DNA from 3 places in the Kluyvera sp. genome. Region 2 is predicted to be linked to each of the others. Evidence: predicted binding sites of a transcription regulator. Region 2 holds the regulator's gene; each other region holds the start of a gene.

Region 1 (4,280 bases), on a different contig from region 2:
GTACCAATCTCGACGGTTTTCAGAATCGACATACAGGCTGCCAGACGCAAACTGAATTCATCACCCACCAGTTGCGAACCCTTTCTCGGTATGCTCAGCAGCGTTAACCCACTTTCCTGCACCCGGTTGAGCATGAGCGGGTTATCGTTTTTCACCGTCCCAGCGCTGACATAGAACTTTTTATAGTACTCATTTTTATTGACCACATCGTGCAGACAGAGCGCAACAAACAGATCCTGAACGCGCTCTTCACCGGTCGTGAGATAACGGTTGAAACGCACGCGCTGCAAAAACTGGATGTAATCACTGTAGGTGATACCGGTCGTAATAAATGCATTATCCTGGTGGAGATGCGCTTCGTCCGGCAGCAGTTCGTTAAGCTCTTTCATCGTTCGCTTCAGGGTGGAAAGCGTTTTGCCAAAGCGCAGCACCGCGCTATCAACCGCGAGCGGGCTGTTATCCTGAAGGTATTTGAGAAAAGAGAGATCAAAAGAGTTCATGAAGGATCGCTGCTGTTAAACGCAAAATGCAGCATAGCGAATAAACGGTAAAGAAACCGTGACCTGTCGCGGGTCACGGTAATCAGGCAATTAACTCAGCAGCGTTCCCAGCAGCAGCCAGCCGTTCAATGCCACCACCACCGCGACAATTGCCCAGCCGATGCGTTTAATCCACCGCGTGTTGACCAGTTCGCCCATTAGCTTGCGGTCGCTGGTGAAAATCAGCAGCGGAACCAACGCCAGCGCAATACCAAAGCTCAGCAGCACCTGGCTCATCACCAGAATACGCGTTGGGTCCAGCCCCATCAGAATGACGATAAACGACGGCAGCATGGTGACCGCGCGGCGGAACCACAGTGGAATATGGAAACGAATAAAGCCCTGCATCACCACCTGACCGGCCAGCGTACCAACCACCGTAGAAGACAGGCCGGCGGCAATCAGGCTGAGGCCAAAGATCGTCGCCGCCGCATGGCTGAGCAGCGGTTCAAGCGTCAGGTAAGCCTGATCGAGATCGGTAATGCCGGTATGCCCGTGAAAATGGAAGGCCGCAGCGGCTGTCGCCATCATCGCCAGGTTAACGAAGCCGGCGATGGTCATGGCGATAGCGACGTCCCAGCGGGTGGCCTGATAGCGCTCTTTAGCGCTACCGCCGTGCAGATGCTGGGTCAGCGATGAATGAAGATAAATAACGTGCGGCATGATGGTTGCCCCCAGCACCCCCGCAGCCAGATAAACCGCTTCACCATTGGGTAACGACGGTAACAGCATACCTTTGGTCAGCGGCGCCAGTTCGGGCTGAGAGAATATCAGCTCGACGATATACGCTGCCGCCACGAACAGCAGCAGGCCGCCGATGACTTTTTCCAACGGTTTTTGCCCGCGACGCTGAAGCATCAGAATCAAAAAGGTGGCAATCCCGGTCAGCACCGCGCCCTGTAACAGCGAAATGCCCAGGATCAGCTTAAAGCCGATCGCCGCACCGATAAACTCGGCCAGATCGGTCGCCATGGCGATAATTTCCGCCTGCACCCAGTAGAACCAGACCACCGGTCGTGGGTAATGGTCGCGAATCTGCTCCGCGAGGTTTTTTCCGGTAGCAATGCCCAGCTTCGCTGAAAGCACCTGAATCAGCATCGCCATCAGGTTTGCCCATACCACCACCCACAGCAACTGGTAGCCAAAGCTGGCGCCCGCCTGAATGTTGGTCGCAAAGTTGCCCGGATCGATATAGCCGATCGCAGCAATAAATGCCGGCCCCATCAGCGCCAGCCGCATGCGGCGTGCGGTACGACAGCTGTTAGTTTCAATGCGACTGTTTGTCATTCTCTGCCTCAAAAACATAGCCTTTGCTATGTTTTAGGCTAACAGAATGAGAATGATTATCAAGTTCATTTAAGCAAGGTGATAATGATTATTCTGATAGCCGGAACCAATAGCCAGACTGGAGGTTGGGAAGGTTTGGTATACGCTTAAGAAGAGAGTAGTACAACGTGGAAACTTTTCATACATTTACTCAACATAACAAAAATGCATGCTTGATCACTAATTTTGAGTTTGCTCACAGGTTCTGAATATAGTGAGAGACAGATCTCGTTTTATTTAACCATGTTACATAGAATGTGCACGAAAATTTAACCCGTCTCATGTTTGGAGCAAATATGGACCGCGTCTTGCATTTTATTCTCGCGCTCGTTGTGGTGGCGATCCTGGCCTTGCTGGTCAGTTCTAACCGCAAACAGATCCGCATTCGTTATGTTATCCAGCTACTGGTCATTGAAGTGCTGTTGGCCTGGTTCTTCCTGAACTCCGATATTGGTCTGGGCTTTGTGAAAGGCTTCTCCGAGATGTTCGAAAAACTTCTCGGTTTCGCCAACGAAGGGACCAACTTTGTCTTCGGTAGCATGAACGATAAAGGTCTGGCCTTCTTCTTCCTGAAAGTACTGTGCCCTATCGTGTTTATCTCTGCGCTGATCGGTATCCTGCAGCACATCCGCGTACTGCCTATCGTCATTCGTGCGATTGGTACCGTGCTGTCGAAAATCAACGGCATGGGCAAACTGGAGTCTTTCAACGCCGTCAGCTCCCTGATTCTGGGTCAGTCTGAAAACTTCATCGCCTATAAAGACATCCTTGGTAAAATGTCCCGTAACCGCATGTACACCATGGCGGCGACGGCGATGTCTACCGTGTCTATGTCTATCGTTGGCGCCTACATGACCATGCTGGAGCCGAAGTACGTTGTCGCGGCGCTGGTACTGAACATGTTCAGCACCTTTATCGTCCTGTCGCTGATCAACCCGTACCGCGTTGATGCCAGCGAAGAAAACATTCAGATGTCTAACCTGCACGAAGGTCAAAGCTTCTTCGAAATGCTGGGTGAATACATTCTGGCAGGTTTCAAAGTGGCAATTATCGTTGCTGCGATGCTGATCGGCTTTATCGCCCTGATCGCCGCGCTGAACGCCCTGTTCGCCACCGTAACCGGCTGGTTTGGCTACAGCATCTCCTTCCAGGGCATTCTGGGCTACATCTTCTATCCGGTTGCATGGATCATGGGTGTACCGGCAAGTGAATCCCTGCAGGTGGGCAGCATCATGGCAACCAAACTGGTTTCCAATGAATTCGTCGCCATGATGGACCTGCAGAAAATCGCCGCTGAGCTCTCTCCGCGCGCGGTCGGCATCATCTCCGTGTTCCTGGTCTCCTTCGCCAACTTCTCTTCCATCGGCATCATCGCCGGTGCGATTAAAGGTCTGAACGAAGAACAGGGCAACGTGGTTTCTCGCTTCGGTCTGAAGCTGGTTTACGGTTCTACGCTGGTGAGCGTGCTGTCTGCGTCTATCGCCGCGCTGGTTCTGTAATTCACCGTCGCTAACATCAGGACCTGTAACGTTGTTACAGGTCCTTTTTTTTGTTCTCAAGCTGCCAGAGCGGACGCGGTTTATCGATCAGGTAGCCCTGCATATAGTGCACGCCAAGGCGTTCCAGCAGCTGTTGCTGTTCTTCCGTCTCGACATATTCTGCCACCACGGACAAATTCCGCAGCTTCGCCATCTCGCAGATAGAGCGAATAATCATCGCATCCATCGGGTTGTTTAAAACATCACGTACGAAGCAGCCATCTATCTTGATAATGTCGGCTTCCAGACGCTTCAGGCGCTCATAGTTTGCGTAGCCGGTACCGAAGTCATCAATCGCAATCAGGCAGCCAAACTGACGCAACTGCTGGATATTGGCAACGCTGACGTCAGAGTTGGAAAAAGCCTGCTCTTCGGTAATCTCGATAATAATGCGTTTAACATCGACGTGATAACGGCGGAACAGCGCGATAATCTCGGCGGCGCTCCCCTTTTGCATCAAGGTGTACGGCATCAGATTCACCGAGAAATTCTTATCGGGAAGCTCATCCAGCGAGCTGAACAGATACTCCAGTACCTGCATGTCAAAGCGCTTGCTAAGGTTGAACTGCGCAAGGACCGGGATGAATTTATCCGGCGTCACCATACCGTCAGCGTCAACGAGGCGGCTTAGTATCTCGTAGTAACCTTCGCCGGAAGGCTTTCTGATCGACTGGGCGTAAAGCACAAAACCGCCCCAGTCCAGCGCGTTTTTAACCCGATTCAACAGCACAACCTGTTCGCTGCTTTGGTCGAAAGCGTCAACGTGACCGTTATCCAGCTTGAGGATTTGATTCCCTTCATCGGCCTGCTCCACTAACCAGCTCAGTTGCCCCAGCATATGGTGCATATTTTTATCTCGCGGGCTCACCGGCGCCCA
Region 2 (4,280 bases):
TTTATGCCGGGTACTTACCAGGGCGCTGAAGCCGGGGCAAACTTTGACTACGGCGACAATGGCGCGCTGAGCTTCTCCTACATGTGGACCAATGAGTACAAGGCGCCATGGCATCTGGAGATGGATAACTTCTATCAGAATGATAAGAAGACCAAAGTTGATTACCTGCACTCTATCGGTGCGAAATACGATTTTAAAAATGACCTGGTGCTGGAAGCGGCATTCGGTCAGGCGGAAGGTTATGTCGACCAGTACTTCGCCAAAGCAAGCTACAAATTTGATATCCCTGGCGGCCCGCTGACCACCAGCTACCAGTTCTATGGTACCCGTGACAAAGTGAGCGATCACGGCGTGAACGACATTTACGACGGCACCGCGTGGCTGCAGGCGTTAACATTTGGCTATAAGCTGAACGAGGTGTTCGACTTCCGTCTGGAAGGGACCTGGGTTAAGGCTGACGGTCAGCAGGGCTACTTCCTGCAGCGTATGACCCCGACCTACGCGTCATCTAACGGTCGTCTGGATATCTGGTGGGATAACCGCTCTGACTTCAACGCCAACGGCGAAAAAGCGGTCTTCTTCGGTGGTATGTATGACCTGAAGAACTGGAATCTTCCTGGCTGGGCAGTGGGTGCATCCTACGTCTATGCATGGGATGCGAAACCAGCGACCTGGCAGATGAACCCGGATGCCTACTACAACAAAAACAATACGATCAGAGAATCTGCATACAGCCTGGATGCCATGTATACCGTACAGGAAGGCCGCGCGAAGGGTACCCTCTTCAAACTGCACTTCACTCAGTACGACAACCACTCCGACATCCCAAGCTGGGGCGGTGGTTACGGCAACATCTTCCAGGATGAGCGTGACGTGAAATTCATGGTTATCGCACCGTTCACTATTTTCTGATGCATGATGCGGCAGGGGGAAGCCTCTGCCGCCGCTAAGAGGCTCATCGTATGAAAAAACTGATTATTGTTGCCCTGATGGCCGCTGGCCTTACCGCTTGCGCTCAGCCATCCACGCCGAAAGAAGACAGTAAGCTGAAGGATGCCTACAGCGCGTGCATTAACACCGCTGAAGGCAATCCGGACAAAATCCAGGCCTGCCAGAGCGTGCTGAACGTGCTGAAAAAAGAGAAACAGCATGAACAGTTTGCTAATCAGGAATCCGTACGCGTGCTGGATTATCAGCAGTGTATTCAGGCAACCCGTACCGGTAACGACCAGGCCGTAAAAGCCAAATGCGAAAAGATGTGGCAGGAAATTCGCAGCAATAACACCGTGAAGCCATAAGATAAGGCGAATGCTAATAACTGAAAAAACCGCTGCTTGCAGCGGTTTTTTTATGGCTGAATGCGAACGAAGGGCAAAAAAAACCAACGCATGGCGCTGGTTTTTTTAACGAGGGCGGGAGTTACTTCTCTACACCATCGTGAGCATGTTCATCTTCACGGCAGTCGCCTTCAGCGCAGTGGCCATAAAGATAAAGGCTGTGGTTGGTCAGACGAATTCCGTGTTTGGCGGCAATTTCACGCTGGCGAGCTTCGATAGATTCGTCGCTGAACTCGATCACTTTGCCACAGTCGAGGCAAATCAGGTGATCGTGGTGATGCTGCTGGGTCAGTTCGAAAACGGATTTGCCGCCTTCAAAATTATGACGGGTCACGATGCCCGCGTCATCAAACTGGTTCAGGACACGATAAACCGTGGCCAGGCCAATTTCTTCACCCATGTCGATCAGGCGTTTGTATAAGTCTTCCGCACTGACATGGTGGTTATCCGGTTCCTGAAGAACTTCCAGAATCTTTAACCGTGGAAGTGTGACTTTCAGGCCAGCCTTCTTTAATGCGGTATTATTGTCAGTCATGCGGAATCTGTCCTGTTGCTAAACGATTAACTTCCATCAGCGAAAGTATCACAGAGAATTCACCCGTTTTAATGCGTCTCATTATAGAATGACCCTGGATAAATGAAAACAGCAAGGCTTGGGTAAACTAAGCTTTCAAAAACGAGGCGTCACCGACAAACAGAGCGATGAACCTACGCTAAATCAGAAGATATTGTACAGGTATGCGCTGAAAAGTTAAAAAAATGTAGCTATTATTTTGATTGCTTTTACCTATTAATGAGGCGCGATTTGTTATCGCGCCTCAATATCATCAGGCGTTTTTGATTTCGTCGAGGTGCAGCTCTTCAGCAACCTGCTTAACCCATTTTTCAACGCGTTCAGCGGTCAGCTCCGGCTGGCGGTCTTCGTCAATCGCCAGACCCACGAAGTGGTCGTCATCGGCCAGGCCTTTCGACGCTTCGAAGTGGTAGCCTGCGGTTGGCCAGTGACCAACGATGGTCGCGCCGTTTGGCTCGATGATGTCGCGAATCGTACCCAGCGCATCGCAGAAGTACTCCGCGTAGTCTTCCTGATCGCCACAGCCGAAGAGGGCGACCAGCTTACCGTTGAAGTCAACTTCTTCCAGAGACGGGAAGAAATCGTCCCAGTCGCACTGTGCTTCACCGTAGTACCAGGTTGGGATACCCAGCAGCAGGATATCGTAGCCTGCCAGGTCTTCTTTGCTGCTCTTGGCAATGTCGTGAACGTCAGCGACATCTTTACCAAGCTGTTTTTGAATCATTTTTGCGATATTTTCGGTGTTCCCGGTGTCGCTACCGAAGAAGATGCCAACGATTGCCATGAGTAAAATAACCTCTTGAAACTTAATGATATGGTGGTGGCTTATTGCCCACAGATAAGGGCAATCATAGCAGAACAGAGAAGCGGGCGGAAACAGCTATCGTGCCGTACTGCACACTCTGCTACATGAAAGTGCGTTCTGGGGGGATATTTCAGACTTTCCCTTGCCCGTGCAGCAGCGCCAGTTGGCTCATCAGCATCTCTTCGATGAGTTCGCTGCGGCTCATGTCACGGGCTGCCGCCAGTTCGTTGAGCGCATCAACGGCGTCGCTGTTCAGCTTTAACTCGACGCGCTTAAGCCCACGAACTTTGTCGCGTTTGAGCTGATTGCGCTTATTAATGCGGAGCTGTTCGTCACGCGAAAGCGGATTGGTTTTGGGTCTTCCCGGCCGACGCTCATTTGCGAACAAATCTAATGTCGTACGGTCCGTTTGTTCTTTTGCCATGGTTCTGAGTGACTTCGGGGAAACAAGCTACCGGACGGTGCCCGGTGCAGACAGCGCGCAATCATACAACAGTGGAACCCGCACGCCAACGACCACGGCCATTCTGGCGCGCGGTCGATGCATTTTTAATCACTCAGCGAGGTAACGGCGAATGGCGCGCAGCACGGCGTCCGGTTTTTCGGCGTGAACCCAGTGACCCGCCCCGGCAATCACGTGCGCTCTCGCCTGCGGGAACTGCGCCAGCAGATCGTCACGATAGGCTTCGGTGACATACGGTGAGTTGCCGCCGGGAATAAACAGCGCAGGGTGTTCCCAGGCCGGAATGGTTTCCCAGCCGACGATATGGGGATATTGCTCCCACAGCACCGGCACGTTAAAGCGCCAGGCGCCGTCAACAAACGACTTCAGCAGAAACTGAATCACGCCTTCTTCATGCAGATACTCGCGCATCACCGTGGCTGCCTGCTGGCGCGTGGAGACGCCCGCGCTGGTGACGGCGTTAATGGCGGCAAAAATTTCATCATGACGACGCACGTGGTAATCCACCGGCGCAATGTCGATTGCCACCAGGCGGTCGATGCGCTCCGGGGCCAGCGCGGTCAGCGCCATCACCGCTTTTCCGCCCATTGAATGGCCGATGAATGTCGCTTTCTCAATCTGGTTGGCGTCGAGAGTATCGAGCAAATCCTGCGCCATGGCCGGATAGCTCATATCGTCGGAACGCGGCGACAGACCGTGGTTACGCATGTCGACCTGAATGACATCGTGATCGGCAAGCAGGTCGCGGGCGAGAATGCCGAGGTTATCCAGGCTGCCGAACAGACCGTGGACCAGGACGATGGGGGAATTATTGTGCAGGTTTTGTGCAGTTTGCGCTCGGAAATTCAATTTCATAGCAAAGTTCTTTTTTTCGCATTGTCGGGTTAGGGTATCATGTTGAACATTCTAACGCTCAGGGGCAAGTGAGGAACTCATCCGAATTTTGCCGTGCCCCTGGTTTGGCGCTACCCGCTGTTGGGTTTTGACTTTATAATCCCAATAAACTGTATTCAGAAAAATTATCGCACCGGATTAAGATGAAAACGATCGAAGTTGATGACGAGCTCTATCGCTATATTGCAGCCCACACTCTGCGCATTG
Region 3 (4,280 bases), on a different contig from region 2:
CGACCATCACGAACCGATTTCAACCACCCCTTCCCACCGCGCGCTGGCGATGTTCCGCGGGCGCAACGAAGGTATTCTGCAACTCTCGCTCAACGCCGATCCGCAGTTCGACGAGCCGCCGAAAGAGAGCCACTGCGAACAGATTATTATCGACCACCTCGGCCTGCGCCTGAACAACGCCCCGGCGGATAGCTGGCGCAAAGGCGTGGTGAGCTGGACCTGGCGCATCAAAGTGCTGATGCACCTCGAAACCGAACTGATGGGCACCGTGCGCGAACGCGCGGAAGATGAAGCCATCAACGTCTTCGCCCGTAACCTGCACGATCTGCTGATGGCTGCACCAGCCGGTCTGCGCGCCACCATGGGCCTCGACCCTGGTCTGCGTACCGGCGTGAAGGTGGCGGTGGTGGACGGCACCGGCAAGCTGGTGGCGACGGATACCATCTACCCGCACACCGGGCAGGCGGCGAAAGCGGCGGTCGCCGTGGCGGCGCTGTGCGAAAAACACAACGTGGAGCTGGTGGCGATCGGCAACGGTACCGCCTCACGCGAAACCGAGCGTTTCTTCCTCGATGTGCAGAAACAGTTCCCGCAAGTCACCGCGCAGAAGGTGATCGTCAGCGAAGCAGGCGCGTCGGTGTATTCCGCTTCCGAACTGGCGGCGCAGGAATTCCCGGATCTCGACGTTTCCCTGCGCGGCGCGGTGTCTATCGCCCGTCGTCTGCAGGACCCACTGGCCGAGCTGGTGAAAATCGACCCGAAATCCATCGGGGTGGGCCAGTACCAGCATGACGTCAGCCAGACGCAGCTGGCGCGTAAGCTGGATGCGGTCGTCGAGGACTGCGTGAACGCCGTCGGCGTGGACTTGAACACCGCCTCCGTGCCGCTGCTGACCCGCGTCGCGGGCCTGACGCGCATGATGGCGCAGAACATCGTCGCCTGGCGCGATGAGAATGGCCAGTTCCAGAACCGCCAGCAGTTGCTGAAGGTAAGTCGTCTGGGGCCGAAAGCGTTCGAGCAGTGCGCGGGCTTCCTGCGCATCAACCACGGCGATAACCCGCTGGACGCTTCCACCGTGCACCCGGAAGCCTACCCGGTGGTTGAACGCATTCTGGCGGCCACCCAGCAGGCGCTGAAAGATCTGATGGGCAACAGCAGTGAACTTCGCGGCCTGAAAGCCTCTGAGTTTACCGACGAACGTTTTGGCGTACCGACCGTCACCGACATCATCAAAGAGCTGGAAAAACCGGGCCGCGACCCGCGTCCGGAATTTAAAACCGCGAAGTTCGCCGATGGCGTCGAAACCATGAACGACCTGCTGCCGGGAATGATCCTCGAAGGCGCGGTGACCAACGTCACCAACTTTGGCGCCTTTGTCGATATCGGCGTGCACCAGGACGGCCTGGTGCATATCTCCTCGCTGGCGGATAAATTCGTCGAAGATCCACACACCGTGGTGAAAGCAGGCGATATCGTCAAAGTGAAGGTGCTGGAGGTCGATTTGCAGCGTAAACGTATCGCCCTGACTATGCGTCTGGATGAGCAGCCGGGTGAAACCAACGCCCGTCGTGGCGGCGGTAATGACCGTCCGCAGAACAGCGGACGTCCAGCGGCGAAAGCGGCCAAGCCGCGCGGCCGCGAAGCTCAGCCTGCCGGTAACAGCGCCATGATGGACGCTTTAGCCGCAGCAATGGGTAAAAAACGCTAATCGATAAACGCCTTATCCAGACTGCATGGGGGATAAGGCGTTTTACATCACCAGCCGTGACGCATTCGCTTCGCGCCTTATCTCGCCCTCAGTAATTAATATTTTCGCGCAACTTTTAATAATAAACCGCATCACGTTTTATTTTATTAACCAATGAAACCTTAATTAAACATTAAGCGATGTAAATATCGGTTAATTGATTTATCGCTACAATGCGTTGCTTGAGTAATATCAAAAAAAGTGCAAATAGTGCGCAAAACTCCCACCAACCGCATATTATGTATTGATGATAAAAACCATTCTCATTATCATCATTTGCAGTGGATTTTATTCTTTATTCGTTGACGATGCCCTTGCCGCCATCAGGCCGCACGCGGGCACTCCCTCGTCCAGCTAGCGATAAAACAAGTAGGTTCTATGCAATTTACACCGGATACTGCGTGGAAGATTGTTGGTTTCTCCCGCGAAATTAGCCCAGCCTATCGGCAGAAACTCCTCTCATTGGGCATGCTGCCTGGCTCATCATTCCATGTCGTTCGCGTTGCGCCCTTGGGTGACCCCATTCATATTGAAACCCGTCGCGTAAGCCTGGTATTGCGTAAAAAAGATCTCGCGCTAATCGAATTAGAACCTGTCGCGTAATGACTTCAGCCCGGTAATAAGAGTCTGAAAAATGAAAAAATTAACCATCGGTCTAATTGGTAATCCTAATTCCGGCAAGACAACCTTATTCAATCAGCTGACCGGCGCGCGCCAGCGCGTAGGCAACTGGGCGGGTGTGACGGTTGAACGTAAAGAAGGCTCTTTCGCCACCACCGATCATCAGGTCACCCTTGTCGACCTGCCGGGCACCTACTCGCTGACCACTATCTCGTCACAAACGTCGCTGGATGAACAAATCGCCTGCCACTACATTCTCAGCGGCGATGCCGACCTGCTGATTAACGTGGTCGACGCCTCCAACCTGGAACGTAACCTGTATTTGACGCTGCAATTACTCGAGCTGGGCATTCCGTGCGTGGTCGCGCTGAACATGCTGGATATCGCCGAGAAGCAGCAGATTCGCATCGATGTCGACGCCCTTTCCGCTCGTCTCGGCTGCCCGGTGGTACCGCTGGTATCGACCCGCGCCCGCGGCATTGAAGCGCTGAAAATGGCGATTGATCGCCACAAGGGCAATCAGCCGCTGGAGCTGGTGCACTACCCGCAGCCGCTGCTGCGTGAAGCCGATAATCTGGCCAAAGAGATGGCGCAGGACATTCCGGAGCGCCAGCGCCATTGGCTGGGTATGCAGATGCTGGAAGGCGACATCTACAGCCGCGCCTACGCTGGCGATGCGGCGCATAAGCTGGACGTTTCGCTGGCGCACCTGAGCGAAGAGCTGGACGATCCCGCTTTGCATATCGCCGACGCTCGCTACCAGAGCATCGCCGCTATCTGCGACGCCGTCAGCAATACGCTGACCGCCGAACCAAGCCGTTTTACCGCCGCGCTGGATAAAATCGTCCTCAACCGCGTGCTGGGGCTGCCGGTCTTTCTGTTCGTGATGTACCTGATGTTCCTGCTGGCGATTAACATCGGCGGTGCCTTACAGCCCATCTTCGACGGCGGCTCGGTAGCGCTCTTTATTCATGGTATTCAGTGGATTGGCTACACCCTGCACTTCCCGGACTGGCTGACCGTATTCCTGGCGCAGGGGCTCGGCGGCGGTATCAACACCGTTCTGCCGCTGGTGCCGCAAATCGGCATGATGTACCTGTTCCTCTCGTTCCTTGAAGACTCCGGCTATATGGCCCGCGCCGCCTTCGTCATGGACCGCCTGATGCAGGCGCTTGGTCTGCCGGGGAAATCCTTTGTGCCGCTGATCGTCGGCTTCGGCTGTAACGTGCCGTCGGTGATGGGCGCCCGTACGTTGGATGCCCCGCGTGAACGCCTGATGACCATTATGATGGCACCGTTTATGTCCTGCGGCGCGCGTCTGGCTATCTTCGCGGTCTTCGCCGCGGCCTTCTTCGGCCAGGGCGGCGCGCTGGTGGTCTTCTCGCTCTATGTGTTGGGGATCGTTATCGCCATCCTCACCGGCCTGATGCTCAAATACACCATCATGCGTGGCGAAGCCTCGCCGTTCGTCATGGAACTGCCGGTCTACCACGTACCGCACATCAAAAGCCTGTTCATCCAGACCTGGCAGCGCCTGAAAGGCTTCGTGCTGCGCGCCGGTAAAGTTATCGTGATCGTCAGTATTTTCCTGAGCGCACTGAACAGCTTCTCGTTCAGCGGCAAGATCGTCGACAACATTAACGACTCGGCGCTGGCCTCTGTCAGCCGCGCGATTACGCCGGTGTTTAAACCGATTGGCGTGCATGAAGATAACTGGCAAGCCACCGTCGGCCTGTTTACCGGGGCGATGGCGAAAGAAGTGGTGGTGGGGACGCTGAACACCCTCTACACCGCTGAAGACATCCAGAACGAAGCGTTCAACCCGCAGGAATTCCATCTCGGTGATGAACTGCTGGGCGCGCTCGATGAAACCTGGCAAGGCCTGAAAGACACCTTCAGCCTCAGCGTACTG

The links. The regulator Fur, encoded in region 2, represses iron uptake genes when iron is present. The targets are predictions, from matches to a motif close to ATAATAATGAGAACNACTATCAA.
Region 1: ACW14G_RS17520 (Nramp family divalent metal transporter) is a predicted target of Fur. The motif match lies at 1,867-1,889, and genes of this name have one in related genera.
Region 3: feoA (ferrous iron transporter A) is a predicted target of Fur. The motif match lies at 1,998-2,020, and genes of this name have one in related genera.

What each region holds. Positions count from the first base shown of each region.
Region 1 covers NZ_CBDKZX010000063.1:16,963-21,242, forward strand. The annotation lists gene ACW14G_RS17515 (BglG family transcription antiterminator) at 1-500, opposite strand, end outside; gene ACW14G_RS17520 (Nramp family divalent metal transporter) at 591-1,826, opposite strand; gene nupC (nucleoside permease NupC) at 2,162-3,364, shown strand; gene ACW14G_RS17530 (sensor domain-containing phosphodiesterase) at 3,399-4,280, opposite strand, start outside.
Region 2 covers NZ_CBDKZX010000027.1:16,965-21,244, forward strand. The annotation lists gene chiP (chitoporin ChiP) at 1-912, shown strand, start outside; gene chiQ (ChiQ/YbfN family lipoprotein) at 963-1,298, shown strand; gene fur (ferric iron uptake transcriptional regulator) at 1,420-1,872, opposite strand; gene fldA (flavodoxin FldA) at 2,165-2,695, opposite strand; gene ybfE (LexA regulated protein) at 2,847-3,140, opposite strand; gene ybfF (esterase) at 3,270-4,034, opposite strand; gene seqA (replication initiation negative regulator SeqA) at 4,217-4,280, shown strand, end outside.
Region 3 covers NZ_CBDKZX010000014.1:4,813-9,092, reverse strand. The annotation lists gene ACW14G_RS08005 (Tex family protein) at 1-1,708, shown strand, start outside; gene feoA (ferrous iron transporter A) at 2,126-2,350, shown strand; gene feoB (Fe(2+) transporter permease subunit FeoB) at 2,382-4,280, shown strand, end outside.